2 regions of the Flavobacterium sp. CAU 1735 genome follow, and region 2 is predicted to be linked to the other one. Evidence: riboswitches for the same ligand, from Rfam matches in the RefSeq annotation. Region 2 holds a riboswitch; the other holds the start of a gene.

Region 1 (16,226 bases), on a different contig from region 2:
ACCGTACCCGGTCTTTTTTTAACGATCTTTTTTTCGAGCAATCCGTTAGGCAACTCTTTATATTCGTACTCTTCCCGGTGATAGGTTACATCGATAAACGGAGGTTTAAATTCCATCAGCGGTTCGATATTGTCAAATATGCATTGGATATTCTGTCCTTTCAGCGGTGGTAATATTTCGAAAGAGAACAGCGATTTCCCTTTTGCATCAGCTATATGTTGTGTTACTTTCATTTGGATACTATAATTTCGTTTTGTTAATCGGCTATATTCGGATTCAGCCATTTTTCGGCGTATTCATACGGTACCTTACGACGTTGGGCATAATTTCGAACCTGGTCTTCTTTTATTTTTCCCAATCCAAAATATTTACTTTCCGGATTTCCGAAATAATAACCCGATACTGAAGATGCCGGCCACATGGCCAGACTTTCCGTCAGTTTTACTCCGATTTTGTTTTCTACATCGAGTAATGTCCAGATTGTATTTTTTTCGAGATGATCCGGGCAAGCCGGATAACCCGGTGCCGGGCGGATTCCTTTGTACTTTTCGGAAATCAGTTCATCATTGCTCAGAATCTCATCAGAAGCATATCCCCAAATTTCTTTTCGTACTTTTTCGTGTAGGTATTCAGCAAACGCTTCTGCAAATCGATCGCCCAATGCCTTGATCATTATAGCGTTATAATCGTCGTGAGCCGCTTCAAATTCAGCCGCTTTTTCATCCACTCCAAAACCGGTTGTCACACAAAAAGCGCCTATATAATCCTGTTTCTCACTTTCTTTTGGCGCTATAAAATCGGACAAAGCAATATTAGGCGCTCCTTTTGTTTTTTGTGATTGTTGTCGCAGCGTTAAAAACGTCTCCAATACGTTCCCCTTTTCATCATATACTTCGATATCGTCGTCGTTTACCTGATTTGCCGGGAAAACGCCATAAATTCCTTTGGCTTCCAACCAGTTTTCGGTTATCAGCTGGTGCAACATTTTTTGCGCATCCTGAAACAATAGTACCGCCTGTTCTCCTACCACTTCATCTTCTAAAATGTTTGGGTATTTCCCATGTAAGTCCCAGGTTCTGAAAAATGGGGTCCAATCGATATAATCGACCAGCTCTTCCAATCGAACTGTAATTGTATGTACTCCTGTTTTACGCGGCTTTTGAGGTGTAAACTGACCCCAGTCGAGCGTCAGTTTATTGGCGCGTGCTTCGGCTAATGTCAGGAAGTTTTTATCGCGCGAACGGTTTAAAAAACCTTCCCGTAATTCGTCGTATTCCGAACGAATGGCTTTGGCATAATCACTTTTTACATTTTGATTGATCAGATTTCCTGCGACGGTAACCGCACGGGAAGCATCATTCACATGTACTACGGTTTCGGAATATTCCGGTGCGATCTTTACGGCCGTATGCGCACGGGAAGTTGTCGCTCCACCAATCATTAGCGGAATTTTTATATTGAGTTTATCCATCTCTTTGGCCAAATACACCATTTCGTCCAGCGATGGTGTGATCAATCCACTCAGACCGATAATATCTACCTGTTCTTTAATTGCGATTTCGATAATTTTTTCCGGTGGAACCATCACCCCTAAATCGATGATTTCAAAATTATTACACCCCAAAACTACCGAGACAATATTTTTACCGATATCGTGTACATCGCCTTTTACGGTTGCCATCAGTATTTTCCCAGCCGAACGGGACGCTCCGTCTTTGCCCGCTTCGATAAACGGCAACAAATAGGCCACCGCTTTTTTCATCACTCGTGCCGATTTGACCACCTGCGGCAGGAACATTTTTCCACTTCCAAACAAATCACCTACAACGTTCATTCCGGCCATCAGGTTTATTTCGATCACTTCAATCGGTTTCTGTGCCAATTGGCGTGCTTCTTCCACATCGAGTTCTACAAACTCATCGATCCCTTTTACCAATGCATGCGTGAGTCGTTCCTGTACGGTTCCGTTACGCCATTCCTGGTTTTGTTTTTCGATCGTTTTTGCATCACCTTTTACATTTTCGGCAAATGCCAACAGTCGCTCTGTTGCGTCATCCCTACGATCCAGCAATACGTCTTCTACATGTTCCAGTAAATCTTTTGGAATTTCATCGTATACTTCCAGCATTTCCGGATTAACAATTCCCATCGACATTCCGTGCTGAATGGCATGATACAGGAAAGCCGAATGCATCGCTTCGCGCACCCGGTCGTTTCCTCGGAAGGAAAATGACACATTACTCACACCACCACTCACATTAGCATAGGGCAGGTTTTCCCGAATCCATTTTGTAGCGTGGAAAAAGTCAAGTGCATTGCGACGGTGTTCTTCCATTCCGGTTGCTACGGGAAAGATATTGGGGTCAAAAATGATGTCTTCCGCCGGGAATCCCACCTGATCAACCAAAATATCGTAGGAACGCTTACAGATTTCAATCCGGCGTTCGTATGTATCTGCTTGTCCCGCTTCATCAAAAGCCATCACAATCACAGCCGCACCATATCGTTTTATCAGTTTGGCATGATGGATAAATGTCGCTTCGCCTTCTTTTAAACTGATGGAATTCACGACACATTTTCCCTGAACCACTTTTAAACCGGCCTCGATAATTTCCCATTTGGAACTATCAATCATAACCGGCACACGGGAGATATCGGGTTCGGAAGCGACAAGATTCAGGAATCGGGTCATTGCGGCTACACCATCGAGCATTCCTTCATCCATGTTAATATCCACGATTTGCGCGCCACCTTCTACCTGAGCGCGGGCAATATCGAGTGCTTCTTCATATTTTTCTTCTTTTATCAGGCGCAAAAATTTCCGTGATCCGGTCACGTTGGTGCGCTCTCCTACATTCACGAAAATACTTTCCGGAGTGATAATCAACGGTTCTAATCCTGATAATCGCAAGTATTTTTTACAATCTGCTTCAGCCATGCTATCTATTCTAAAATTCTGGGTTGGTATGCTTTCGCCACTTCGGCAATCAGGCGGATATGCTCCGGAGTGGTTCCGCAACAGCCGCCAATAATATTGATCAAATTATCATCGAGATATTCTTTTATCAAGACCTGCATTTCTTCCGGTGTCTGATCGTATTGTCCGAAAGCATTAGGCAATCCGGCATTTGGATGTGCCGATATATTAAAAGAAGTATTGTGTGCCAATCGTTTTAAATATGGTTTTAGCTGATCGGCTCCCAAAGCGCAGTTAAATCCGACACTTAGCAACGGAATATGTGAAATCGAAATCAAAAAAGCCTCAACAGTTTGTCCGGACAATGTCCTACCGGAAGCATCCGTAATTGTACCACTTACCATTACCGGGATATCGAGATTGCGCTCTTCTTTTACCTCATCGATGGCAAACAAAGCGGCTTTGGCATTCAGTGTATCAAAAATGGTTTCCACCAGTAATATATCGCTTCCACCATCAATAAGTGCTTCGACCTGTTGTTTATAGGCGATGCGCAAATCATCGAAAGTAACGGCGCGATACCCGGGATCGTTCACATCGGGTGACATACTGGCCGTACGGTTGGTTGGTCCTATCGAACCGGCGACAAACCTTGGTTTTTCGGGATTTTGAGCCGTAAATGTATCGGCTACTTCCCGGGCAATTTTAGCCGATTCGTAATTGAGTTCGTATACCAGATCTTCCAGGTGATAATCGGCCATACCGATAGTCGTTCCCGAAAACGTATTGGTTTCGACGATATCGGCACCCGCGTCAAAATACTGCGCGTGGATTTCGCGAATCGCCTGTGGTTGTGTAATGGAAAGGAGATCGTTGTTTCCTTTTAGCGGATGCGGAAAATCTTTAAATCGTTCTCCTCTAAAGTCTTCTTCCGAAAAGTTGTATCGCTGTAACATCGTTCCCATTGCTCCGTCGAGAATCAGGATTCTGTTTTGCAGCGCTTCATTAATCTTTGACATTTTTTAGTTTTTTTTAGTTTTGGCCAAAGTCAATACGAAAACAGCGCAGATAGCACTATACCCCTATTGCCTTAGCTTTTTGCCGTTCTGAAAATCAGCGTAAAAAATGTCATCCGTAAAGAGAGAAGGAATACCAGAAAAGTATTCTTTGTTATCTATCCTGAAAACCAATTTGCATTGTTTTCGGGTAGAATGTAGCACCTTCTTTAAAGTGTAAAGGGTTGCTAAGGCTTCATCGGGTCTATTCCCTCTGCCTTTCGTGATAACATTTCAGTCTGTATAAGAACAGTGCAAAATAACGCAATTGTTTTATACCAACCAAATTTCCGTGCTTAAATTGCTATATGAGTGCTTGTTCGAGATCGGCAATGATGTCGTTTACACTTTCCAAACCGGCCGAAATCCGTACTAATCCATCGGTAATACTCACCGCGAGGCGTTCCTGTTCCGTGAGTTTACTATGTGTGGTAGAAGCCGGATGCGTAACGATCGTACGGGTATCGCCTAAATTTGCCGACAACGAACACAGTTTGATTTTGTCCAGAAACTGTCGTCCGGCAGCAATCCCTCCTTTGATTTCGAAGGCAACGATGTTTCCGCCCAATCGCATTTGTTTTTTTGCGATCTCATATTGCGGATGTGACTTTAAAAAAGGATATTTTACGGTTTGTACATTGGGATGCTTCTCTAAAAAGTGAGCGATTTTCCCGGCATTTTCACAATGTTTTTCCACCCGAACCGGTAGTGTTTCCAAACTTTTTGACAAAATCCAGGCGTTAAATGGTGACAATGCCGGCCCGGTATTTCGCGAAAACAGATAAATCTCCCGGATCAGTTCTTCTTTTCCAACCGTCACGCCGCCCAAAACCCGACCTTGTCCGTCGATTAATTTGGTTGCCGAATGGATCACCAAATCGGCTCCAAAGGCAATTGGATTCTGAAGATACGGTGTCGCAAAACAGTTATCTACAATCAGAATCAGGTTGTATTTTTTAGCAATTTTTCCCAGATATTCCAGATCGAGAATGTCCACAGCGGGATTGGTTGGCGATTCGGCAAACAGAATACGAGTGTTCGGTTGGATATAACTTTCGATCGTTTCCGGTTCGGTAATGTTAAAGTAGCTGGTTGTAATATTCCATTTTGGAAAATACTTTGTAAAAAGCGTATGGGTCGATCCGAATACACTACTGGCCGACACGATATGATCACCGGCATTTAACAGCGCCGCAAAGGTCGAATACACTGCCGCCATTCCGGTAGCAAAGGCATAACCCGACTCGGCACCTTCCATTTTGCAGATTTTTTCAACAAATTCACTGGTGTTTGGGTTGGAAAACCGACTGTAAATATTCCGGTCTTTTTCTTCGGCAAAAGAAGCCCGCATGTCTTCGGCATCTTCAAAAATAAAACTGGACGTAAGGTACAACGGTACCGAATGTTCCAAATACTGACTGCGTTCTGTCTGGGTTCGAATGGCCTGCGTTTCGAATCCCAATGCTGAGTTGTTCATGGTTTTGTTTGTTTTAGGATAATTATTTCTTTTCCGATAATCTTAAAATGTCTCCAAAGACACCTCTTGCGGTTACCGAAGCACCGGCACCGGCACCTTGAATTATGATTGGCTGATCACCGTACGAATCGGTATAGATTTCAAAAATCGAATCGGAACCTTTTAATTGTCCCAACGCGGAATTCCCCGGAACGGAGACTAATTTCACATCGAGATTACCTTTATCCTGTTGTAAGTCGCCCGACAATTCGCCGATATAGCGCAATACATATCCCGGTTGCTGCTTTTCTTTTACCGACTGATAAAGTGTGTCCAGTTCGGAAATCCGGTTTAAAAACTCCGAAGCGCTACCTTGCTGTAATTTTTCAGGGATCAGGTTTTCTATTTTAATTTCTTCAAATTCATTTTGCAGGTCGAGTTCCCGAGCGAGGATCAATAATTTACGCGCCACATCGTTTCCACTTAGATCTTCACGCGGATCGGGTTCGGTAAAACCTTTATCAACCGCTTCCTGTAACACCTGACTAAACGGTCTGTTTTCGACTGAAAAATGATTAAATAAATAACTTAATGTCCCGGAAAACACCCCTTTTATTTTGGTGATATTTTCTCCGGAAAGGTGTAATAATTTAATCGTATCAATAAGCGGCAAACCCGCGCCTACGTTGGTTTCGTATAAATAATTTTTCTGATTATCGGCCAGCGTTTTACGGAGTTTTTGATAGAACGCATATCCCACGGTATTGGCTATTTTATTGGACGAAATCAGATCAAAACTTTTTTCGGCCAGCGGAATATAATTTTCGATAAAATCGGCACTGGCGGTATTATCAATGGCAATCAGGTTTTCCAGATGGTGTTCCTCGGCATAATCGATCACGTCATCCACACTGTATAATTTTCCGTTTTGCTGAATTTCTTCCCGCCAATCGGCTGTAATTCCGCCTTTATTTAATAGCACTTTTCTGGAATTTCCAATGGCAAAAATGTTGAGTTTGATTCCCTTTACCTTTTCAATATTCTCTGCGGAAGCCAAAACCTGATCAATTAGCGTTCCGCCAACCAATCCATGTCCGAAAACAGCTATATTGATTTTTTTGGCCACTCCAAAGATCTCTCCGTGAATCACATTCAGCGCCTTATGGGTTTGCGCTTTTTGAACAACCAAACTCACATTTTTACCGGTTACGGTATTATTAAACAATACCGGTACAATTTTATTTCGGATTAAAGCCGTATAGGGTTTGTGGAACGTACTCAGATCCTGACCAATAATTGAAATCACTGCCACATCATCGTTCGCCGTAATTTTACTTACATCCTTATTATAAAAATCATTTTCAAACTCACGTTCCAAACCTACGATTGCTTTGGTCACTTTATCGGCCGCCACTATAATTCCGATTCCCCTTTCGGATGATCCCTGTGAAATAATACTCACACTAATCTCATTATCGGCCATTACACGGAAAATACGGGCATCGATTCCGGTTTTTCCCAAAAGGCCTCTCCCTTCCAGGTTGATCAATGCTACATTGTCCATTACCGAAAGTGTTTTAATTCCTTCGTTATCGGATATAGCCGTGATCAGTGTTCCTTTATTAAGATGATTAAAAGTATTCAGTACCCGTAGCGGGATATTTTTTTCGATAAGCGGGACGATGGTTTTTGCGTGTAGTATTGTCGCTCCGAAGTTGGCCAGCTCGTTGGCTTCGTTAAACGAAAGCCGATCTATTTTTTTAGCGTCTTTTACCAGATCGGGATTGGCGGTATAGATGCCATCCACATGGGTATAATTTTGTAGTTCTTCTGCTTCGAGATAATTGGCAATTAAAGAGGCGGTATAATTGCTACCGTTACGGCCCAAGGTGGTGGTTTCGTCATTGACATTCGATCCGATAAACCCGGTGATGACATTGATCGTGGTGCCGTTATGTTGTTTGAAGTGATTGAGGATGTTCTTTCGTGAAGTCTGTTCCAGCGGTTGTGCATTTCCGAATTTGGTATCGGTCTTGATCAATAAACGCGTATCGGAAAAATGGGCATTCAATCCTTTTTGTTGTAAGGCATCGGTGACTACCTTTGCCGCGATGACTTCGCCCTGAGCCAGTACGTTATCTTTAATTTTCAGACTATAATCACCTAAAAGTGCCACGCCCTCGAACAACTTATCCAGAAGGGAAAACTCATCGGAAAGATCGACGGCCGAGTTCCCTTGTTGCTCCTTTTTAAACGTTTCCAATTGTTCGATATAGGATTTGTTTTTCGAAGCGGCTTCCAGTATTTGTTCCAGTTCGTTGGTCGCATTTCCAATAGCCGAAACCACTACTGCAATCTTTTCCTTATTTTCTACTTTTTCCTGAATAATGCGGAGTACCTTATCAAAGCCGCCATTATAGGCCAGTGACTTCCCTCCAAATTTTAATATCTTCATTGTGCTTTTTGTTTTGTTTTTATAAATATGTTGCGGAGTATTGTATTTAATTGTTCGAACTCAATCAGGAAGGCATCGTGCCCGTGTATGGATTGTATTTCGTGATAGTAAACGTTGGTATTGACTCGTTTCAGAATTTCATAGGTTTCCCGGTTTTGATCGGCTGTAAAGAAATAATCGCTATCAACAGCCACTAAGTGAATGTTGGCATTTGTTTCTTTTCCAAACTGTAAAAAATTGCCGCAATGGGTATCTTCGCCTATGGTTTTTAGTAAGTGATTCATCAGTTTATAGGATGCCAGTTGAAACCTGCTTTTTAATTTTTCACCGTGGTGTAATAACCAGCTTTCCACCTGATACTGTTGTCTTATTCCCTGTTGTTCCCGGTTAAATTTTTTGTTTAACGACAGAGGCGTACGGTACAATAACATGGCATGCAGTCGGGCATCGTGAATCGGGTTTTCGGAATTATTCAGAATTTTATCCTGAACCATTACGTTGGCAATTAGCCAATCGGTCGCCTTCCAATCGGTCGCAACGGGTATCAGGTTTTCGATCTGCTGTGGTTTTAGGAAGGCCATTTCCCATGCAATTCCGCCACCAAGACTTCCACCGATTACCGCAAACAATTTTTGAATTCCGAGGTATTCCAACCCTTCCCAAAAAATTCGGGCAATATCCTTAGTTGTAAAGTCCGTGTAGCTATGAATCAGATTTTCCGTATTTCCGTCATATCCATTACCGGGTATGTTAAAGGCTATTACGGTATAATAATCCGTATCGATAACCGCATCGGGACCAATAAGGCTTTGCCACCATCCGTTTTCTCCGGTTACCTGCGAGTTGCCGGTTAAGGCATGGTTCACCAAAACCACCGGAGCCGTTCCTACGGGTTGTCCGAAATACTGATAATACAATGGAATCCACCTTTTGACAACGCCATTCTCCAATGCAAAATCAAACAGATCTATTTTATATACGCTATTCATTTTCTACTTTTTTTGAAACTGCCTCTAACTTTTGCAGACGTGTTAGAGGCAGTAAAAACAAACAAAACAACTTAATTTTCTTTCCGGTTTCGGGATCGTTATTTAGATTACTTCCGACTGGTTGTATTCTTTTACCAGTGTTAGCAATACTGCAGATGTATTTAACAGACTGTCTCTTAACGGGCATCTTTCTTTTACGATGTCAATCCATTGTTTCAGTACTACCAGGGAAGCATCGGTAGTTGGTTTTACCACTACTTCTATGCATTTCAGTCCTGGTCTGCTATTGGTTTCGATCCCTGCTATTTTACTGGTTTCCAGTTCTCCTGATATTTCTACCTGAAGGGCTTTGAGCTCCAGTTTAAGCTCTCTGGCAACAATGTGTCCTACGGCGTTTATACTTCCGGCTAGTCCTGCCAGTAAAAATTCAACCGGGCTGGGACCATTCTGGTCACCCAGAACTACATTATTACTTATTCTTACTTTGAAATTCTGTGTTTTAACAACAAACTGGTCGCTGTTTTCAACAAATCCTAATACGTTTACTATTTTGTTACTCATGACGTTACTTCTCTTTTTAATTTAACTTTTTCAAATGCTTGTTTTAAGTCGGCTTTCAGGTCTTCCAAATCTTCCAGACCTACCGACAAGCGGACCAAATCTCTGGTCACTCCGGTCGTCAGCTGTTGCGCTTCTGTCAATTGCTGATGGGTTGTACTTGTTGGATGAATAATCAGTGATTTGGAATCTCCGATATTGGCCAACAGTGAAAACAATTCGGTTGCATCGGCCACTTGCCGCGCGGCATCAAATCCGCCTTTTAATCCGAAGGTTACTACTCCGTTTTGTCCTTTTGGCAGGTATTGCTGTGCCAGTTCGTAATAACGACTGGAGGATAATCCCGGATAGTTTACCCAGGCTACCTCATCCTGTTGTTCCAGCCATTGTGCCAATGCCAATGCATTCTCACTGTGTTTTTTCACCCGAATATCCAGTGTTTCCAATCCCTGAATAATCTGAAAAGCATTAAACGGACTTAAAGCAGCACCAAAATCCCGTAGCCCTTCGATTCTCACTTTGGCGATAAAGGCCGCATTTCCTAAAGCTTCGTGGTAAACCAATCCGTGGTAACCTGCAGATGGCTCGGTAAATTCCGGGAATTTCCCGTTGCTCCAGTCAAAAGTTCCGGCATCGATAATCGCTCCTCCTAAAGACGTTCCGTTTCCGGAAATATATTTTGTCAGGGAATGAATTACGATATTGGCACCGTGCTCAATCGGGTTAAGTAAATACGGTGTGGCTACGGTATTGTCTACAATAAACGGCACCTTAAATTGTTGAGCCTGCTTGGAAATAGCCTTGAGATCCAGTACATCCAGTTTTGGATTTCCGAGGCTTTCCGCAAAAAAGGCCCGCGTATTTTCCTGAGCCGCTTTTGTAAAATTCTCCGGATCCGAAGGATCTACAAATGTGGTTGTGATTCCCAATCGCGCTAAGGTTACATTCAATAAGTTATACGTTCCGCCATACAGGCTGTTGGACGCTACAATATGATCTCCCGATCGCAGCAAGACTAGCAAAGTCGTAGCGATAGCTGCTGTTCCCGATGCTGTTACCACCGCTCCGATACCACCTTCCAAAGCCGCCAGGCGTTGTTCCAGTATATCATTCGTCGGGTTATTTAATCGGGTATAGATATATCCTGCTTCGGTTAATCCGAATAGATTAGCAGCGTGTTCGGCATTATTAAAAACATAGGATGTTGTCTGATAAATCGGTACGGCACGTGTTCCTGCGTTATTTTTTACGTTATGTCCAGCGTGCAATGCGTTTGTTGAAAATTTCTGAGTGCTCATGTTTTTATTGATTTTAAAGTTAGATTTTGATTAAAAAAAAAAGTCCTTTTGGCGCTTTACCAAAAGGACTTTACAGTTTGAACTATATAAACTAGACTAAGTCATTCGCTTTTGGCAATAGCAATGGGTTGCGTACATACAAATACACATCATTCGTTTCATCATCATTTTAATTGCTGTTACCTTCATTTTGTTTGGATTCTTATTGTTTAATTTTTAATTGCGATCTATACTTGGATTGTTGTTAAATAAAAAAAGCCCCTGCGTTTTGCAGAGGCTTTGATGCTATATTTTTAAAATGAGACTTTCAAAATTAAGCAAGAGTATCCTCTGCGGAACGTTTCCACATCATAATACACATATATCGCTTAATTGATTTCATTTTGTTATTTCTATTTGATGGAGCAAAATTGAAAACTATTTTTGGAATAACCAAATAAAAAATGCTTTTTTTTAATTTATTTTTTAGGATTATATATTTAAATACTACGTATTTAATTTTTTCCAAAAGGCATTATTTTTTAGCCTAAATCATTTTTCAAACATTTTGCCGGTATCATTTTTAGTTTTTAATAAACTTTGAGGTTCCTTTTCCTTGGCTGGTTTCCACAGCAATAAAATATACACCAGAAGGTAATCCGACCAAATTAACCGCTACTTCTGCTTCCCTTTGCACTAACAATTGTTTTACTACGCTTCCGCTTACATCGGTGAGTTCAATTTTTTTAATTTCGATATTATTTTTAGTGGAAATATTCAGCACATCTTTAGCCGGATTTGGAAAAACGGAAAAGTTATTGGCGAAAAAATCTGCTGTCGATAATGTACTGGTAGTTACTTCAAAATCGTCCATCATAAACAAGTGCATATCTGATGCTACAAAATGAATCCCGATTCGCACGGTTTGATCAGCATAGGCATCCAGATTATAGTGCTTTTGTTCCCATTTCTCGGAAACTGTTAACGGTGTTTCTCCGGAAATAATTGTAAAATCTGCCAGATCAATTGGTTTTTTGGCCTCGATATAAACCCCAACTTTATACGCTTTTACACCTGTAGCTTTACCCAGAGATTTTACCCAAAAATGTAGTTCGTTGGCAGAAACTCCCAAATGTATTGGCGGACTTATCAGCCAGTCGTTATTAGGTCCTTCTCCTCCTTCTTCCGGCAAAAGAGCTGCAAATGCCCCTATAAATTTATTACCGGTTTTAGCATTAAGATCGGCATTTAAAATCCCTATGCTTATGGGATTGAATACAATAAATGCCTGTGGCTCCAATCTATTTTTCCATACGGCACCAAGTCCGACTGTTCTTGATTTGTCCAAATCCAACGTAATCCAGTCTCCAATATCTTTAATACTAAAATCTTCATACGTTTCAAAACTATCCTCAAAAAGCATTTTGGTATTCGTCGTTTGCGCCTGTATCGTTATCGAAAAAAGTAAACCAAAAAGTAATTTCTTCATAATACCTTAATTTGAATTCACTCCAATCTCTATATTTCTTTTAACAGATCACTATTTTTAGCTTTTTTATATCAATAAATGAATGATTTTTCCATAAAAAGACCTGTTCTCAATAAGAACAGGTCTTTTACAATGCAAACTTATTATTTTTTAGTTTTTCAAAAACTTAGAAGTAGCGGTACCTTCGTTTGTTCGTACGGAAACAAAATAAACTCCTGTAGTCAGATCAGCGATATTGATTTGTGTTGCTGTTTGTGCCGGAGCAGTTGCCGTTTTTACGATTCTTCCGTTCAAATCTGTAATTTGAACAACCTTAATTTCCATTCCGTTTTTAGCCGCAATGTTTAACACATCCTGAGCCGGGTTCGGGAAAACGGAAAAGTTTTGAGCAAAGAAATCCTGTGTTCCCAAAGTAGCTGTGGTTACTTTAAAATCGTCTATCATAAAAAAGTACTTATTTTTCGAAACATTATGAATCCCGATTCGTACTTTCTGATTGGCAAAAGCATCCAGATTAAACGTTTTCTGCTCCCAATCTGGGGTCGTACTTAATGGTAAGGTATCAGCATCGCTAATGTTAGCAATTAAAGTAAAATCATCTGAACTGGTAGGCGTTGCAGAGCCCGTATAGATCCCTACGGTGTAGTTTTCCAATACACTTCCCGCTTCGATTTTCAATCGATTCTTTAAAGATTTTACCCAAAAACTCACTTCATTTGCCGAAGCGCCCAACTGTATTTGCGGGCTGATCAACCAATCATCATTTCGATTTTTTTCACCTTCTTTCGGTATGATTGCCCCCCATGATCCCATATATTTAGTTCCTTCCTTTGCTGAATAAAAATCTGACACTTTGGTTGCACTAATTGTATTATTAGGATTAAAAACAATAAACGCGTGCGGTTGATATCTATTATTCCAATAAAATTCAGAATCACCCATAGTAGGCGACTCATCAAGGTCAAGTGTTATCCAGCTACCGATATCGGTAATGCTAAAATCAGTATAGGATTCGAAACTATCTTCAAAAAGTGTTGTAGTTCCTTTTTGCGTTTGCGCATTTACCATGATCATCGATAGTAACGCCATAAAAAGTAATTGTATTCTCATTATAATATAAATTTTAGATATTCGAATTTCGAATTTCCTTCAAAATCGGATATGATCATCAACATATGACCTATATTTACATGATAATGAATTATTTAACTTGATTTTACATTACAAACACTATTCCAATTAAGCTTTTATATTTCAGCTATTTACGTTATGATCATTTTACAACCAAGCAAAATTATTTTTCTATCCCTCCTTATTTATCGTAAACATCCGCTGCTATCTGGTATTATTTGTAGTATTGATCAAGACATGTCAGCCTTAAACCGATAATCTTCCAAAACAAAAAAGGCCCACCCGAGTCGGGTAGGCTTGATAAAATAATTATAGCGTATTTATTTAGTTTTTCAAAAACTTAGAAGTAGCGGTACCTTCGTTAGTCTGTACAGAAACGAAATACATTCCAGCTGATAAATCCGCAATGTTGATTTGTGCGTCTGGTTGTGTTTGAACCGCAACCGATTTTACAATTCTTCCATTTAAATCTGTAACCTGAATTCCTTTGATCTCCATTCCGTTTTTAGCAACAATGTTTAATACGTCCTGAGCCGGGTTCGGGAAAACAGAAAAGTTTTTAGCAAAGAAATCTGTTGTTGACAAGGTACCGGTAGTCACTTTAAAGTCGTCGATCATTAAACGGTAATGGGTCTCCGTATGATGAATTCCGATTCGTATGGTTTCTCCGGCATAAGCATCTAGATTAAATATCCTTTCCAACCAGTTACCTTTTAACTCGTCCAGTAAACCTACCATTACAACATTTCCTTCTATTGTTTCAAAATCGGATGAAGCTGTCGGACTTCCAGTCCCTTTATAGACCACAACTTCATACGTTTCTTTTCCTCCTAAAATAGAACGATCCCTCACCCAAAAACGGAGTTCATTTGACAATGCTCCCAGTGTAATTGGCGGGCTAATTAACCAATCATCTTTTGTTCTCAGGCTTTTGATTTTATTACTAAAACTGACAGCACATTTATGGCCTGTTCTTGCCCTTAACAGATCTGTTTTCTCACCGGATAAATCGTAGTGAATATTACCTTTTACTGCGACATCACGATTAAAGACAATAAATGCCTGAGGTTTATCATGGTTTTTCCACCTATTAAAAGACATCGGAATATTCCCATCCAAATCCAACATAGTCCAGCCTCCGACATGATCAATAGCAAAATCCGGATAGGTTTCAAAGCTATCTTCGAAGAGGGTTCTTTGCGCATTTACCGTACCCGATACTAATAAAATAAATAAAAACAATTTCATTTTTATAGTTGTTTAATTTTGACATGGAGGCAATATCCATAATAAGTCCACAGACAATTATAAGAATGAATTATTTCTACTTTAAAAAGAATTAAAATTCCATAATAAATAAAAAAACTACCCCGAGTCAGGTTGGCTTGATAAAATAATTATAGCGTATTTATTTAATTTTTCAAAAACTTAAAAGTAGCGGTACCTTCGTTAGTCTGTACAAAAACGAAATACATTCCAGCTGATAAATCAGCAATGTTGATTTGTGCGTCTGGTTGTGTTTGAACCGCAACCGATTTTACAATTCTTCCATTTAAATCTGTAAACTGAATTCCTTTGATCTCCATTCCGTTTTTAGCAACAATGTTTAATACGTCCTGAGCCGGGTTCGGGAAAACAGAAAAGTTTTTAGCAAAGAAATCTGTTGTTGACAAGGCACCGGTGGTCACTAAAAAATCATCGACTATTAGACAATGCGCGGCAATTGAACTTGAACGATAATGGATTCCGATTCTTATTGTTTCCCCGGCATAGGCATCCAGATTAAATATTCTTTCTTTCCATTTCCCCATAAAATTCTCCGTTCCCAGAGGATTTCCTTCTATTATTTCAAAATCGGAAATGGCTGTTGGATTTCCGACACCCCGATAGATACCAACTTCAGAGTTTTTATAGTCTTCCAACATAAGTGACTTTATCCAAAAACGGAGCTGATTAGAGGAAGCTCCCAATAGCACTGGAGGACTGATCATCCAATCGTTATTTGCTTTATTTTTATTTCTCCAACTGATCGCACATTTATTCCCTGTTCTTGGTCTATAGGTACTCCCTAGCAGAATATATGCATTACCTGCTGCGGCAACAGAGTAGTTAAAAATAGTGAAAGCCTGCGGGTTAGTACTATTCATCAAGTTGCCAGCTGTTGTCTTAGGTATTCCGCCATCCAAATCCAACATAGTCCAGCCTCCAACATGATCAATAGCAAAATCCGGATAGGTTTCAAAGCTATCTTCGAAGAGGGTTCTTTACGCATTTATCGTACCCGATACTAATAAAATAAATAAAAACAATTTCATTTTTATAGTTGTTTAATTTTGACATGGAGGCAATATCCATATAAGTCCATAGACAATTATAAGAATGAATCATTTTTACTTTAAAAAGAAGTAAAACGCCATAATAAATAAAAAACCTATCCAAAAGGGATAGGTTTTGCACTAACTTAATACTATTATTGTTTAGTTTTTCAAAAACTTAGAAGTAGCGATACCTTCGTTTGTTTGTACCGAAATAAAATAAGCTCCGACAGTTAAATCTGAAACATTGATCTGAGCCTCAGCCTGTCTTTGCACTGCTACCGATTTTACAATTCTTCCGTTTAAATCTGTAACCTGAATTCCTTTGATTTCCATTCCGTTTTTAGCTGTAATGTTTAACACATCCTGAGCCGGGTTCGGAAAAACGGAAAAGTTTTTAGCAAAGAAATCTGTTGTTGACAAGGTAGCGGTAGTCACTAAAAAATCATCGACCATTAGACAATGTGCGATTATTGAACTTGAACGATAATGGATCCCGATTCTTATTGTTTCTCCGGCATAGGTATCCAAATTAAATATTCTTTCTCTCCATCCCACCTTCCCCGCTCCAGGAGAATTTCCTT
Region 2 (16,226 bases):
AATTGCTCAAACGATTTGGTTTTTAGATGACTTTCGACACGCCATTTCCAAATGTTTTCACCAAAAAGATAGGCATTCCGTTTCGCGCCGTTTTCGGTAAAAACCAATAGCGGATTTCCGGATACAATGTTGCGGATTCGGGATTGCAATAAAACATTCGCATTACCGGTAAGGGTTATCGTACCAAATGGATTTTGCAACGGTGGCATTTGTTCAAAACCAATATTATCCAGAGCAAAGGCATTAAACTGCGGATTAAAATCGGCTGAGAAATCTTCTTTCTGACTCCCCATTCTAAATTGTACTGCCGATTGCGATTGGTTTAACAGATTAAAATCCGTTTGTAAACCGGTGATCGTCCAGGTATTTAATTGCAGGTTTTTATTTAATTCCAACAGCTTTTTAAAATCCGTATCAGGCTGATATAAAACCAAAACATTATAATCGTTTAACGAATTGATTTCGTTTGGATTAACGATAGTTACTTTGCGTTGTTGATTCGATTCGATTGCACGTTTTAACGCTCCTAAATCGGGATGATTTAAAGACGAAACCAACGCAATTTCCGACCGTTGATCGATAACTTCTACCGCAAAATTCTTAGTGTTATTGTATTTATTTTTTTCGTTTTCGGCCGACGTAATAACTGCTTTATACGTCTGTACGCCTACTTTATCTGCAGTAAGCAAAACCGAAACCACCTGTGCTTTTTTAGACGGGCCAAAAGTTACGTTTTGTTTGTATACCGTTCCATTACCCTGTTGGATACTAAAAACGGCATTGACATTTTTGGTTCCGCTATATTGTAAAAAGACTTCAACCGGGAATTTATTTTTTAGAAACGCATATTTATTCACATTCAACTGGTTGATTTTTAAATCCAGGAATGTCGTCGTATCACCTAATACTAACGGAAAAACGGTTGTATTTTGCTGAAAACTGTAAACATAATCATTTCCAATCGTCTGATTTCCATCGGTCAGTACTACTACCGGATAATTCTGATTGCGGTAAAATTGCTTTAAATTTTGAGCCACCAGATCGATATGCGTTTGTTTCCCTTTAAAATCAAGTTGTTTTCCGGCTGAAAAATCGGCATCGAAAGTATACCGTTGTACGTCGTATTTTCCTTTTAAAGCACTGTTTTCTGCTATTTTTTCGGATAATGATTTGGCCAGATCGCCCTGTTTCAGCTCCTGAATCGATTGGGAATTATCGACAATTACCGGCAAAGGTGTTTTTACATCCTGATAGGTTTTTCGGGAAATAACCGGATTGATCAGTAATATAAAAATAGCGAGCAACGTCAGAAAACGTAAAAAAGCCAGAAACAGGTGTATTTTCGACCTGTTCCCGGCTTTGTATAAGTATTGGTAAAACGCTAAACCAAAAGCAACACTAATAGCTAATATCAGCAATACAATTGTAGATGTTGTCATTATATATTCGCTATTAAACTTTTTATTTTTAAGGTTTTACATTATTTTAATTAAATGATTATGTTAACATTCCTCCGTCAACATTCAACACCTGACCCGTTACGTAAGCACTCAAATCACACGATAAGAAAACACACGCATTGGCTACATCTTCCGGAGTTCCACCTCTTTTCAATGGAATGTTTTCTCTCCATCCTTTTACAACGTCTTCGTTTAATTTGGCCGTCATTTCTGTTTCGATGAATCCCGGTGCGATTACGTTACAACGGATATTACGAGAACCTAACTCCAAAGCTACCGATTTTGAGAAACCGATTACACCTGCTTTAGAAGCCGCGTAGTTGGTTTGTCCCGCGTTACCTTTTACTCCAACCACCGAACTCATATTGATAATAGAACCCGCACGGTTTTTTAGCATAATCTTCTGAACCGCTTTCGTCATGTTGAAAACCGATTTTAAGTTTACATCGATTACGCTGTCGAAATCTTCTTCCGAAATACGCATTAAAAGGTTGTCTTTTGTAATTCCCGCGTTATTGATCAGAATATCAACATTTCCGAATTCTGCAATTACATCATCTACTAATTTTTGTGCTTCATTAAAATCGGCTGCATTTGACTGATATCCTTTTGCTTTTACACCCAAAGCCATTAATTCGTTTTCTAAAGCTTTTGCCGCTTCGGCAGAAGCACTATAAGTAAAAGCTACATTAGCACCTTGTTTTGCAAATACTTCGGCAATTCCTCGTCCGATTCCTCTACTTGCACCTGTGATGATTGCGGTTTTTCCTTCCAGTAATTTCATATTAAGATTAAGTTTGTTTATTTGAAATAAGTAACAAATATAACAATTCGGTTTTTAATCTATCCGTAATACCGCTAAACTTTAAAGAATTTATTGGTTAATCGGTCCCAATAACGACTATAGATCGCTATCAGTGTAAACATAAACAGAAAGACCACATACCAGGTATTTCCGATCAGATCGAAAAAGCCAAGTTTTCCGCCAGCAAAGTTCAGCAATAACAACACCTGTGCGCCATACGGCAATATCCCTTGTACCACACAGGAAAAGATATCGAGTATGGTCGCTGTTTTACGCGGACTCAGATGGTATTCGTCGTTGATTTCTTTAGCAATACTTCCTGTAATCACTATCGATACCGTATTATTCGCAATCGCAAGGTTTACAAAACTCACCAGTGCACCGATTCCCAATTGTGCCGATCGCTTGTTTTTTACTCTTGCTTTGACTGTTTTTAGTACGTAATTGATCCCTCCTGCCTGTTCTACAAGCGCGGCCAATCCTCCGGTTAACATCGATAACAGGAAAATATCGGTCATACTGGTAAATCCTTCGTACACAATTTTTGTAAAATCCAATAGCGCAAAATCAGCGCCTAGCAACCCTATGATTCCGGCCACCACAATACCGGTGAGCAGTGTTACAAAAACGTTTAATCCCATTACCGCCAAAACGATAACCAACACATATGGTAGCAGGTTAATCCATTCGTACGTTCCTTTTTCGATAACCACTGTTACCACTTCGCTGTTAAAACCGAAAAATAGCAATAATAAAATGGTGATCAACGCAGCCGGCAACGCGATAAAAAGATTGACTTTGAATTTATCTTTCATTTCACACCCTAACGATTGGGTTGCGGCAATGGTCGTATCGGAAATGATCGACAGGTTATCCCCTAACATCGCTCCTCCTAATAATGATCCGCCAATTAATGGTAGAGAAGCACCACTTTTATCAGCCAGACTTACCGCTATAGGTCCTAATGCCACTATTGCGCCGACCGAAGTTCCGGTTGCAGTAGACAGAAAGGACGCAATCAGGAAAATTCCCAACGGAAAATATTCCGAATTGATATGATTGATTCCCAGATTCACAACCGAATCGACACCGCCCATAGCCTTAGTAACACTGGCAAAAGCCCCGGCTAACAGATAAATAAGACACATGGTCATGATTTTACTGTCGCCACATCCTTTGATCAAAGTATCGACTTTATCCGAAACAGAAGGTTTAAACAACAGAAAGGCTGTAATGATTCCGGTTAACACCGCTACCGGCGACGGAAAGGCATAAAAATCGTCCAGAAGTATTCCGGCTCCTAAAAAAGTAAAAATAAATACGAATAACGGCAGTAACGCTAACGCGCCGCTTTTTGTTTTGTTTTTTTTCATCATCGATTGCTTAGAAATTAAATAAGCTCACGAGACAAGCAAAACTGGATTAGAAAAGTGTGTGTGAAAAATAACAACATTTTTTCCAACAGAATTGGCTTATCGTTTTAGCACCTTGCTTGTTGTTGCAGGTTGCTATCTCTTATGAGATTCGTGATAACTGATGCAAATATAAAAGCTTTTTTGCTCAATTATCACATAAAACGCTTTTTTATTAAAAATAAACCATACAAGAACAATTATTCAACATTTGACAGTACCTTAATTCTTTTTATACCTGTCTTACACTATTATTGTTTTTTTCCGTATCAATCGATAGCGAACAAAAACCAAAATACTGGCAAATCTGTAGCGCAATATTCGGAACCGAGAGTGCTTCAAGTGTTTCTTTTATTATTTTCAGAAGTTTTTCAATTTCCGTACTAGTACCTCCAAAAAAATCTTCAATTCCTTTTATAAATGCAGAAGCCAAAATCAAATCTGGTATATCTGCAATATTAATACATCCGGTATAGGATAGTAATGTATAAAGTAGAATCATAACCGCAATTTTACAAGTCAGGCAGTCATTAAATATATTGCGGAATTTTCGGACATTATCATTAAAAACTTTAACGAAATCATCATTAAACCGAACTCTTTTTAAAATCTTTATGTTAAAATTATTCATCAAAGAGGCATATGGATTTTCAAAAAAAGAATCCCTGTTTTCAGTGTGATCCAAACTGATTTCCAGTTTTTTCATTTCCTCTCGTAGGTTTTCGATTTCGTCGTTCGAAAAAGGCTGAAATGCGTATTGTTGTCCTTCCATATTGTTATTTTTAGTTCTGTTATCTTTATTTTCAATATAAATATAGACAATTTGTACTATTTTAATTTTGTTATCAAAAAATAATCACCTGATTAACAACATAATAATCACTTTAAAAATAAAATCCCTTACCCTTTCTATTTTAATATCTTTGAAAACATTCTACTTATGATCATCACACAATTGTTCCCTATATGAATGCTATCGAAACTTTATATACTTTATTATTAGAAAACAAGCTTTGGGAAACCGAAACGATTTTTAAACGAAATACTTACCTGATAACCGAAGGCAGCCTGGATTCGACTGTTTTCTTTATTGTTGAAGGTAGCGTCCGGGTGTTTACTATTGATACCGAAGAAGAAAACACCATCCGGTTTGGTTATAAAAATTCGTTTGTTACGGCCATTGACAGCTTTTTCACAGACAAACCTACACAATTTTATATTCAGGCACTGAAAAAATGCACCGTTCGGACCATCTCTAAAAAAAGTCTGCTGCATTTTATAGAAAGTGATCTAACGCATTTAAAATTATGGAATACAATACTCGGTCAGCTGATACTCCAACAAATGGAACGGGAAAGAGATCTGCTAATGGCTTCGCCTGTCGATCGGTATAAAAGTGTTTTAAAACGAAGTCCACAGGTTTTCCAGGAAATTCCGGATAAATATATCGCTTCCTATCTTCGAATGACCGCCGAAACCTTGTCACGTATCAAAAAGTCTTGATTTGCATCAATTTTTATTCGTCCGTCATATCCGAATTTTGTACAAATATTTAAACGATGGAAACAAAGCAACTACTGGACGAATTAACTACGATAACCAAAAGTAATATTGAAATTGCGAATTCTTTTAAAGCTACTAATCCGAAAACACTCAACTGGCGACAATCGGAAAAAAGCTGGAGTATTTTGGAATGTCTTGAACATCTGAATCGTTATGGCGATTTTTATCTGCCGGAGCTAAATCGTTGTATTGCAAAAGCCCGTAATAAAAAGCCGCAATTGTTTTATAAAACCGGAGTTTTAGGCGGTTATTTTGCCCGAATGATGAAAGCGGAAAGTACTACCAAAATAAAATCCTTAAAAAGTTATAATCCAATCGGTAGTCAACTAGATCAAGGTGTTCTGGATGTTTTTATTACGCAACAGGAAACCTTATTACTTATTCTCGAAAAAGCACAGCAAGTTGATCTGATCAAATGCAAAACGGCTATTAGTCTGAGTCGGTTTATCCGTTTGCAATTGGGCGATACGCTATCGTTTCTGATTTACCATAACGAACGCCATGTAAAACAGGCTTCGAATGTTTTAAAACAGTATTCAAAAAATATTTAATTATCTAATATATAACACCTGACAGGTTTCTAAAACCTGTCAGGTGTAGCAAATAGCAATAAAAAGGAGGCTTCTAAGCGGACAGCCCTTTATTTGTATAGCTGCAAGGAATTTTTTCTATACTTACCCTTTTTCCAATTACATCTGGAGAAACACCTGACAGGTTTTAGAAACCTGTCAGGTGGTGACAAATAGCAATAAAAAAGGGCCGTCTAAAGACAGCCCTTTATTTTTATAGCGACCGGGAATTAACCCAATACTTCTTTTACTTTTTTACCGATTTCAGCCGGAGAATCTACCACGTGGATTCCATTCTCTCTCATGATACGTTTTTTAGCTTCAGCAGTATCATCAGCACCACCAACAATCGCACCTGCGTGACCCATTGTTCTTCCTTTCGGAGCGGTTTCACCAGCGATAAATCCGATTACCGGTTTGCGGTTTCCGTCAGCTTTAATCCAACGTGCAGCATCAGCTTCCAATTGTCCACCGATCTCACCGATCATGATGATACATTCTGTTTCCGGATCGTTCATTAATAATTCTACCGCTTCTTTAGTAGTCGTTCCGATAATCGGGTCACCACCAATTCCGATAGCTGTAGTAATTCCTAAACCTTGTTTTACAACCTGATCAGCAGCTTCGTATGTTAATGTTCCTGATTTAGAAACGATACCTACAGTTCCTTTTTTGAAAACGAAACCTGGCATGATACCAACTTTAGCTTCACCCGGAGTGATTACACCCGGACAGTTAGGTCCAACTAAACGACAGTCTCTGTGTTTAATATAATCATAAGCTTTAATCATATCGGCTACCGGAATACCTTCTGTAATCGTGATGATCACTTTGATACCAGCATCCGCAGCTTCCATAATTGCATCAGCAGCAAAAGCTGGCGGAACGAAAATGATAGTCGTATCGGCACCTGCCTGATCAACAGCGTCTTTTACCGTGTTGAAAACCGGACGGTCCAAATGCGTTGTTCCTCCTTTACCCGGAGTAACTCCACCTACAACGTTACTACCATATTCAATCATTTGCGTAGCGTGGAAAGTTCCTTCGCTACCTGTAAATCCTTGAACAATTATTTTAGAATCTTTATTTACTAAAACACTCATGATATTTTTTTTATATTATTTTTAAAAACTGTGTTGCAAAAATAGGGTTTTGAACGTAATCGAAGAAAGTTTTTTCAAACTTTTATCGGCTATTTTTTATTTTTTTCGCTTAGTCCAACTGACTCATCTGGTAAACCTTATAGAGCTTATCGTCTTTGAGTTCACAGATGACCATAAAATGCGCTAAAATGATCTCTTCGTTTGGATTTTCAATCGGTGCTACATAATGGGTATAATGTAGCGATACCTTATGATTGTCTTCCAAAATATGATTGATTTCGATCCTTGACGCGATATACGATTTACTCAGTTCCGTTGCCAGTTCCAGTAAATCCTGTTTGTCCAGTTGTAAAAAGCCTTTGGAACTGTGCCAGTTAAAGATGATTTCATCGTGCAGGAATGTTTCCATCAAACTCTTGTTTAACGGACCATTTGCCAGATAAAACGCCTGAACCAGTTCTTTATTCATTTTTATTGATTTGTGTTAGAATTTGCGGAATCTTTTTCACGTAAGCCAGCTGTTTTAGTTTTTCCCTTGACTCTTCGGCCGGGTAACCAAAATAAACTTTACCGCCTTCCAGTGATTTTGAAACTCCGGACTGTGCCAGAACAACCGCTTTTTCACCGATGGTAATACCACTGGTAGTTCCCACTTGTCCCCAAAGCGTTACTTCATCTTCGATGATTACACATCCGGCAATTCCGGTTTGAGCCGCGATAAGACATTTTTTACCAATTACCGTATCGTGTCCGATATGTACCTGATTGTCTATTTTAGCGCCTTCGCGAATGGTTGTATCTCCGGTAACACCTCTATCGATGGTACATAAAGCACCGATACCAACGTTATTTTCGATTACCACACGACCGCAGGAAACCAACTGATCAAATCCTTCCGGGCGTTTTTTATAATAGAACGCATCTGCTCCTAAAATACTACCGGCATGGATAATCACATTATCGCCAATTACCGTATCGTCGTACAAAGTAACATTAGGATGAATCAGGCAGTTTTTACCAATCACCACATTATTTCCGATAAAACAATTGGGCTGAATTACGGTACCTTCGCCAATGACAGCGGTATCCGAAATAGCAACTCCTGTTGCTTTAAACGGTTTGAAGTGACGTGATAATTTATTAAAATCGCGGAACGGATCGTCCGACAATAAAAGCGCTTTCCCTTCAGGGCATTCCACTTCTTTATTGATCAAAACTATTGTTGCAGCCGACTGTAATGCTTTGTCGTAATATTTCGGGTGATCCACAAAAACAATATCACCCGGTTCAACCACGTGAATCTCATTCATTCCCTTTACCGGAAATTCGGCATCACCTACAAATTTACAATCAATTATCGCAGCGATTTCACGTAAAGAATAGGTTCTTGTAAATTTCATATTATAGTAAGATAAAATTGGGCAATATAAAATTGCCCAATAAAAATAAAATTATTCTTTAACCCGTTCCATATAAGAACCGGTAGCGGTGTCGATTTTAATTTTGTCACCTTCGTTGATAAACAAAGGCACGTTAATAGAAGCTCCTGTTTCTACTTTTGCCGGTTTAGTAGCATTTGTAGCCGTATTTCCTTTAATCCCAGGCTCTGCATAGGTTACTTCCAATACTACAGATGCCGGCATATCTACTGATAATGGCGCTTCCGTTTCAGCATTGATCTGAACCATTACATTTTCTCCTTCTTTTAATAAATCCGGAGCATCAAGGATGTTTTTATTTAAAGCAATCTGCTCATACGTTTCCACATTCATAAAGTGAAAATCTTCTCCTTCCGCGTATAAAAACTGGAATTTGTGAGTTTCTACCCGAACTACTTCGATTTTATGTCCTGCTGAGAAAGTATTATCCAATACTTTACCATTGGTTACACTTTTTAATTTTGTTCTTACAAATGCAGGTCCTTTTCCTGGTTTTACGTGTAAAAATTCTACAATTTTATAAATATCATTGTTGAATTTGATACATAATCCGTTTCTAATATCAGCCGTACTCGCCATTTTTTATTTTGTTTGTTTATTTAAAAATCTATTTGCTTACTTATTAATATATACCGGTATACCCTTTCATTACACCTCTTGAGGAATTACGAATGAATAAAATAATCTCATCGCGTTCCGGAGTAGCTTCCATTTCGGCTTCAATAATGCTTAAAGCCTGAGTGGTATTGTAATTTTTCTGGTATAAAATTCTGTAAATATCCTGAATTTCTCTGATTTTTTCAGTAGAAAATCCTCTTCTTCGCAATCCTACCGAATTAATTCCCACATAGGATAGCGGTTCTTTTGCAGCCTTGGTAAACGGCGGAACATCTTTACGCAAAAGCGATCCTCCGGAAATCATGGCATGCTCTCCGATATTGATAAACTGGTGTACTGCCGAAAGTCCGCCAATGATGGCAAAATCGCCAACCGTTACGTGACCACCTAAAAGTACGCCATTTACAATTATTACATTGTCTCCGATATGACAATCGTGCGCAATATGCGCCGTAGCCATAATAAGACAGTTTTTACCTATTTTAGTAACACCGGATGCTACCGTTCCACGGTTTACCGTAACACATTCCCGTACTGTGGTATTGTCTCCGATAATAGCCAAAGAATCTTCACCTCCGAATTTTAAATCCTGAGGAACAGCCGAAATAACGGCTCCCGGGAAAATATTACAGTTTTTCCCAATACGGGCACCTTCCATAATCGTCACATTGGAACCGATCCAGGTTCCCTCCCCGATTTCAACATTATTATGGATCGTTGTAAAAGGTTCAATCACCACATTTTTCGCAATCTTTGCGCCCGGGTGTACGTATGCTAAGGGTTGATTCATACTTTGCTTGTTTAATTCTTTTTCACGATTTGTGCCATCAATTCGGCTTCGGTGACTAATTTTCCGTTGGAATATGCACTGGCCTGCATATGACAAATTCCTCTTCGGATTGGTGACAACAGGTCTAATTTGAATACCAGTGTATCGCCCGGCAATACTTTATTTTTAAATTTCACATTGTCAATTTTCATAAAGTAAGTCAGGTAATTTTCCGGATCCGGAACCGAACTTAAAATAAGGATTCCTCCGGTTTGTGCCATCGCTTCCACGATTAAAACACCCGGCATAACCGGCGCTCCAGGGAAGTGCCCTACGAAGAAATCTTCGTTCATCGTTACGTTTTTCAAACCAACCACATGTGAATCGGACATTTCCAGAATTCGGTCTACCAACAAAAATGGCGGACGGTGTGGCAACATAGACATAATTTTAGTTACATCCATTAACGGTTCTTTGTGAAGATCGTATACCGGAACCTGATTGCGTTGTTCTGTTTTAATAATTTTCGACATTTTTTTCGCAAATTGCGTGTTTACATAGTGTCCCGGTTTATTTGCGATTACTTTCCCTTTGATTCGGGTTCCGATTAAAGCCAAATCACCAACCACATCCAATAATTTGTGACGGGCGGCTTCGTTCGGGTAATGTAACGTCAGGTTATCTAAAATTCCGTTTGGTTTTACGGAAATTTTTTCTTTTCCGAATGCTACTTTTAAACGCTCCATTGTTTCCTGAGATATTTCTTTATCTACATAAACAATAGCGTTGTTCAAGTCGCCTCCTTTTATCAATCCGTGTTCCAACAAACTTTCCAGTTCGTGTAGGAAACTAAATGTTCTACAATCTGCGATTTCGGTTTTAAATTCACCGATAGATTTCATGGTAGCATTTTGCGTTCCCAATACTTTGGTTCCGAAATCAACCATAGTGGTTACCTGATATTCATCGGCCGGCATCACGATAATCTCGCTACCCGTTGCTTCGTCGGTATAGGAAATCACTTCTTTTACCACATAAACATTTCGTTCGGCATTTTGTTCTTCAACACCCGCTTTTTCGATTGCTTCAACAAAATATTTGGATGAACCATCCATAATAGGCGGTTCTGAAGCATCTAATTCGATGATTACATTATCAATATCACATCCCACCAAAGCGGCAAGTACGTGTTCGGAGGTTTGAATCTTAACGCCTTTCTTTTCAAGGTTGGTTCCTCTTTGCGTATTTACAACATAGTTGGCATCCGCTTCAATGATCGGTTGTCCTTCCAAGTCTACACGTATAAAGGTGTAACCATTATTCACAGGAGCCGGTTTAAAGGTCATGGTTACTTCCTGACCTGTATGGAGCCCTACTCCTTTTAATGAAATTTCGTTTTTAATGGTTGTTTGCTTAACCATGGCTTAAATTTTGGTTTTATTTTGTTGCTATTTTTTTCGTTTTAAGTCTTCGATATCTTTTACGATTTTCGGCAAGTTTTTAAAGACCACATAGGATTTGCTGAAATCGCCGTAATTAAACGCCGGACTTCCCTGTATGGTTTCAAAATCTTTTACACTTCGGGATACTCCGGATTGTGCCTGTATCTTAACATTGTTTCCAATCGTAATATGACCTACGATACCCACTTGTCCGCCAATCATACAATTTTTACCGATTTTAGTCGATCCGGCTACTCCGGTTTGCGATGCGATAACGGTATTTTCGCCGATCTCGACATTATGTGCAATTTGTATCTGATTGTCCAGTTTTACCCCTTTACGGATAACAGTCGATCCTAACGTTGCACGGTCGATTGTAGTACAAGCACCGATGTCGACATTGTCTTCGATGATCACATTTCCAATTTGCGGTACCTTATTATAAACGCCTTCTTCGTTTGGTGCAAAACCAAAACCGTCGGAACCGATAATAGATCCGGAATGGATCACACATTTTTTACCGATTTCGGTTTCGGAATAAACCCGTACTCCGGCAAATAATATAGTATCATCGCCAATCGTCACATTGTCGCCAACAAAACTATTCGGGTAAATCTTTACATTATTTCCGATTTTCACATTGGCACCGATATAACAAAAGCTTCCCAAATACAGGTTTTCCCCGTACGTTACATTATCTGAAATAACCGAAGGCTGTTCGATTCCGGACTTCATCAGTTTCACCTGATTGTAATACTCCAGTAATTTGGAAAAGGATTTATAGGCATCTTCTACTTTAATAAGTGTCGTTGTAAGCTCCTGTTCCGGTTCGAAAGTAGCATTAACGATTGTAATCGTGGCCTGTGTGGTATATATATAATTAAGGTATTTCGGATTGGCTAAAAAAGTTAACGATCCCTCCGTACCTTCTTCTATTTTTGCTAATTTATAGACTTCGGCCGCGGGATTCCCAACAACTACTCCTTCTAAAATACCTGCAATTTGTTCAGCTGTAAATTTCATCCCGACAAAAATATAAAATTTAATTTAATCTAAACTTCCTAAAAGTACTTTTGGAAAACAGATATAATATTTGGTAACCGGTTTGGACAGGGCTTTCAGATTCATTTGGTCGGATGCTTCGACAACATCTTCCACGGTTCGGTCTTTTTTCAGGATACGAATTGGCTCTCCGGCTTTATTATACGCCTGATTTTTAATTTTTCCTTTAAAAACAAAATACTCCGCCTCTTTTTCCGTCATTGGATGCAAAGCCAGCCATTTCTTTTTAAGGACTTCCACATCCGAATTTTCGACTTTTTCGGACACCATGCGAATCTTAAGCAAATCACGATTAATAATCATTTTGCTTAAGGAAGCCAACACAAAGTCATCGTGAAACTGCCATGTTTTAATCGCACTCATAATATCAAAGTCATCCAATTGAGCAAATTTGTCCAATATGTCGTTATCAAAATCGTTCAATGTCACCTTATGTGTCATAAAAAATTGTAACGGCTTACTGCATTCCGGAACCTGACCTTTTTGTGCCAGTTCTTTAGCACGCTTTAATATCTTGGTCAGTATCAACTCTGCCACCACACTGGTTTTATGCAAATATGCCTGCCAATACATTAGTCGGCGGGCGCCCAGAAATTTTTCTACCGAATAAATTCCTTTTTCTTCGATAACCAATAAGTCATTTTCTACGTTCATCATCTGAATCAGACGTTCGGAATTGATATTTCCTTCGGCTACACCGCTGTAAAAACTATCCCGTTTCAGGTAATCCAAACGATCCATGTCCAACTGACTTGAGATAAGCTGTAACATAAACTGTCGGTGATAATCCCCTTTAAATACCTGAATCGCCAAACTTAGCTTCCCTTCAAACTCTTCGTTTAAACGGTTCATAAACAGCATTGAAATTTCCTCATGATGTACATCTTCCACAATACTGTGTTCCATCGCATGTGAAAAAGGACCATGGCCAATATCGTGTAATAAAATGGCAATATACAAAGCCGTTTCCTCCTCGTCCGAAATAACAACACCTTTAAAACGCAATACCTGAACCGCTTTTTGCATGATATGCATACATCCCAGGGCATGATGAAAACGGGTATGATGCGCTCCGGGATAAACCAGATAGGACATCCCCATTTGCGAAATACGTCGCAATCGTTGAAAATAAGGATGCTGAATCAGGTCGTAAATTAAGGTATTGGGAATGGTAATAAAACCATATATAGGATCATTCAGAATTTTAAGCTTATTGATTTGGCTCACCGTATAATTGAATTAGATTAACAAATATAAAATAAAAAACAGAAAATTATTTTCAATTTCCATCATATTTCAAGTTACCTCCGGTATACCCTTAAAATTACCTGCGCGAATATTTTTACAAAATACGCATTTTGCGAATAAAAAAGTAAAACCACCTGCTTTTTGAATAAGTTTTTTACCTAAATTAGTAGTACTAAATCACATAGTTATACGCAAAATGCGATTTATTAGAATTTCGAGATCTATTATCAACTTCTAATTTTTGCCGAATATGAGATTGCCCCTTCTTTTTACCGTAGCTATATCCTGTGTTTCCGTATCGGCTCAAGTCGGCATCGGAACTACGACTCCGAAATCGAGTCTGGATATTTCCATCGCAAACAGCCTAACTCCTGCAAATACCGATGGAATTTTAGTCCCTAGAGTCAATAATTTTCCGGCTTCAAATCCAGTTACAGCCGGATTAATGATTTATTTAGACGACACCGACAACAACGACCCACAACCCGACGGTTTTTATTTTTGGAACAAAACCAAATGGAATTATGTTTCCGGATGGAATTATTATGGCAATGAAGGTACTTCACCTTCTACTGCTGCTATCGGAGTGGCCGCAAATGGCGATTATATCGGCACAAAAGACAATGCCGATTTTATTGTCGGTACCAATGGATTGGAACGACTTCGCATTACGGCTGCCGGAAATATTGCCATTGGAAAAACCAACCCTACCAAACGCCTTGAGATCAATGCAAATAATGATTATATAAAATTTGAAAATCTTGCCACCAAAACGACGACCACCAAAACTTTTTTTATGGTGCGCGACGCGAATAATGAAGTCGGTTTGTCGGAAGTAGAAAACGTAGCGGGACAATTAATCCGTATCGGACTCAACACCGCCGCATACGACACCACCGAAAAGGCCATCCGTTTTAAAGACAATAATGACGCTACCGAAATGGGTGGTAACAATTTTATCAATACGATAACCGGAAGCTCCTTTACCGAAGGAGGCGCACTTGCCACCGATAAGGATTTTATCAATTTACCACCAGGAACCTATAAAATCACACTAAAAGCATCCTATACCAATGGCAGTAGTGGTTTATTAAGCCTTTCGACCACCAACAATATTAACTTTCGCTTCTATGTAAACGGAACCGAATACTCCCGTCAGTATTCCAATTTTAATGCTACAGGACTTTTAAGTTTGGGTATCGCAGCCGACTTAGTAAAAAACGATTGTATTTTTACTGACTTCCTTACCCTGACAGCCGCCTCTACTCCAATTTATTTTTCGGTCCAAAACGATGGATCCGTTCCCTATACTATTACCGGAAAATCCGGAACCGGTTATCGCTCTATAATTCTTGTTGAACGTTTACGTTAGCCCTATACCCCATATCTCCCAGCCATTCCTTTATGATAAACCTTAAAGGAATGGCATTATTTTTCCTATTTTTCTTATAAAAAATAGCGTCTTGCGATTTTTAGTAAATAATTGTGAAAATTATGTTCCTAGAAACCAAAAAAGTAATTATTTTTGTTCTGTTGTAAAAATTACGGAAAAACCGTAATTCAAATCCAAAATTATTTATATAAGTAAATTAATTCCATTTTACAGCGCTGTTAAAAAAAGAACACCTTATTGTAAAAAAAATAATTTTCCTTACAATCATGGCATATTTTTTGACAAAATAGTTTAGGAACAGTTAATGAATTGATAATTATATTAGAACCTGAAAATGCAAGAGGGAAACATACAAACCGCGAAAAGTATCTTAACGCGTGTTAAAAAGGTCTTTAAAATAAAAACAGATGCACAATTAGCCGAATTACTGAACATTAAGCCGAACACCATCTCTAGTTGGAAGAAGCGAAATACGCTCGACTATGAATCCATCATCGCGCAATGTAACAAAGCTAACATTGATCTGAACGAGATTTTCCTTGGAAATGAGAACTTCAACTTTAAGAAAAAAACAACACCGATTATTACGAAAGAGATGCTTTTTCAATATACTACCGGTGAGTTAAATCTTGAAAGAAGCGATATTCCAACCATTAATATCCCATTTTTGCAACAAAAGCGTTCGATGGTATTCCAGGTGAATACTTCGGAAATGGAACCGGATATTAAAGAAAATACTTTCGTAATCTGCGAAGAAGCCAGCGCCAGCGATATTGCCAGCAATTCGTACGCTGTATTGATCAGCAAAGAAAAAGGATTGTATATGTCTAAAGTTTTACAAAATGAAACTGACGAATCGCAATTAACACTTATATCGCGAAAAGAGTCCATCTTTTCTGCTAAAAATGAGATCAAGAAAGACAAAATAGATGAGATTTGGAAAATAAAAGGTGTTCTTGATATCTTTAATTAAAAAAGGAGTTCCGACTGGAACTCCTTTTTGTTTTTATTAAGTCTAATTTATTTTTCTACGATAATAAAATCGGAACGACGGTTCACCGCATATTCCGCTTCGGTACATTTTACTCCGTTGCGGCATTTGTTTTTTGGTCGCGTTTCGCCATATCCGATCGCGCTTAAAACTCGTTCCGGCTCAATTCCGGATTCGATAATATAGCGTTGTGTCGCTTTGGCACGATTATCCGATAATTTCAGGTTATAGGAATCCGTTCCTCTGGAATCGGTGTGCGATTCGATTTTGATTTTCACTTTTGGGAATGTTCGCATTACATAAACCACGCGATCCAATTCGGTTACCGCTTGTGGTGTAATATCCCATTTGT

What was found. A riboswitch is a leader RNA that binds a small molecule or an ion and turns the genes downstream of it on or off. The one in region 2 is predicted to bind S-adenosylmethionine.
Region 1: another riboswitch for S-adenosylmethionine. It lies ahead of AAFN64_RS15955 (homocysteine S-methyltransferase family protein); the one in region 2 lies ahead of AAFN64_RS07845 (Na+/H+ antiporter NhaC family protein).

The regions. Positions count from the first base shown of each region.
Region 1 covers NZ_JBDQQQ010000008.1:139,602-155,827, reverse strand. Annotated here, with positions in the region: gene metF (methylenetetrahydrofolate reductase [NAD(P)H]) at 1-233, opposite strand, end outside; gene metH (methionine synthase) at 257-2,938, opposite strand; gene AAFN64_RS15955 (homocysteine S-methyltransferase family protein) at 2,944-3,936, opposite strand; SAM riboswitch class I at 4,085-4,205, opposite strand; gene AAFN64_RS15950 (aminotransferase class I/II-fold pyridoxal phosphate-dependent enzyme) at 4,277-5,449, opposite strand; gene thrA (bifunctional aspartate kinase/homoserine dehydrogenase I) at 5,472-7,883, opposite strand; gene AAFN64_RS15940 (alpha/beta fold hydrolase) at 7,880-8,872, opposite strand; gene AAFN64_RS15935 (OsmC family protein) at 8,975-9,433, opposite strand; gene AAFN64_RS15930 (O-acetylhomoserine aminocarboxypropyltransferase/cysteine synthase family protein) at 9,430-10,728, opposite strand; gene AAFN64_RS15925 (choice-of-anchor J domain-containing protein) at 11,291-12,196, opposite strand; gene AAFN64_RS15920 (T9SS type A sorting domain-containing protein) at 12,347-13,306, opposite strand; gene AAFN64_RS15915 (choice-of-anchor J domain-containing protein) at 13,652-14,575, opposite strand; gene AAFN64_RS15910 (T9SS type A sorting domain-containing protein) at 14,740-15,474, opposite strand; gene AAFN64_RS15905 (T9SS type A sorting domain-containing protein) at 15,805-16,226, opposite strand, start outside.
Region 2 covers NZ_JBDQQQ010000002.1:148,703-164,928, reverse strand. Annotated here, with positions in the region: gene AAFN64_RS07855 (hypothetical protein) at 1-1,439, opposite strand, end outside; gene fabG (3-oxoacyl-[acyl-carrier-protein] reductase) at 1,498-2,244, opposite strand; gene AAFN64_RS07845 (Na+/H+ antiporter NhaC family protein) at 2,319-3,641, opposite strand; SAM-I-IV-variant riboswitch at 3,708-3,803, opposite strand; gene AAFN64_RS07840 (hypothetical protein) at 3,910-4,449, opposite strand; gene AAFN64_RS07835 (Crp/Fnr family transcriptional regulator) at 4,644-5,180, shown strand; gene AAFN64_RS07830 (DinB family protein) at 5,237-5,791, shown strand; gene sucD (succinate--CoA ligase subunit alpha) at 6,040-6,912, opposite strand; gene AAFN64_RS07820 (nuclear transport factor 2 family protein) at 7,022-7,381, opposite strand; gene AAFN64_RS07815 (UDP-3-O-(3-hydroxymyristoyl)glucosamine N-acyltransferase) at 7,374-8,312, opposite strand; gene efp (elongation factor P) at 8,364-8,930, opposite strand; gene lpxA (acyl-ACP--UDP-N-acetylglucosamine O-acyltransferase) at 8,974-9,759, opposite strand; gene AAFN64_RS07800 (bifunctional UDP-3-O-[3-hydroxymyristoyl] N-acetylglucosamine deacetylase/3-hydroxyacyl-ACP dehydratase) at 9,771-11,159, opposite strand; gene lpxD (UDP-3-O-(3-hydroxymyristoyl)glucosamine N-acyltransferase) at 11,187-12,203, opposite strand; gene AAFN64_RS07790 (HD domain-containing protein) at 12,228-13,469, opposite strand; gene AAFN64_RS07785 (hypothetical protein) at 13,741-14,862, shown strand; gene AAFN64_RS07780 (helix-turn-helix domain-containing protein) at 15,218-15,856, shown strand; gene AAFN64_RS07775 (OmpA family protein) at 15,904-16,226, opposite strand, start outside.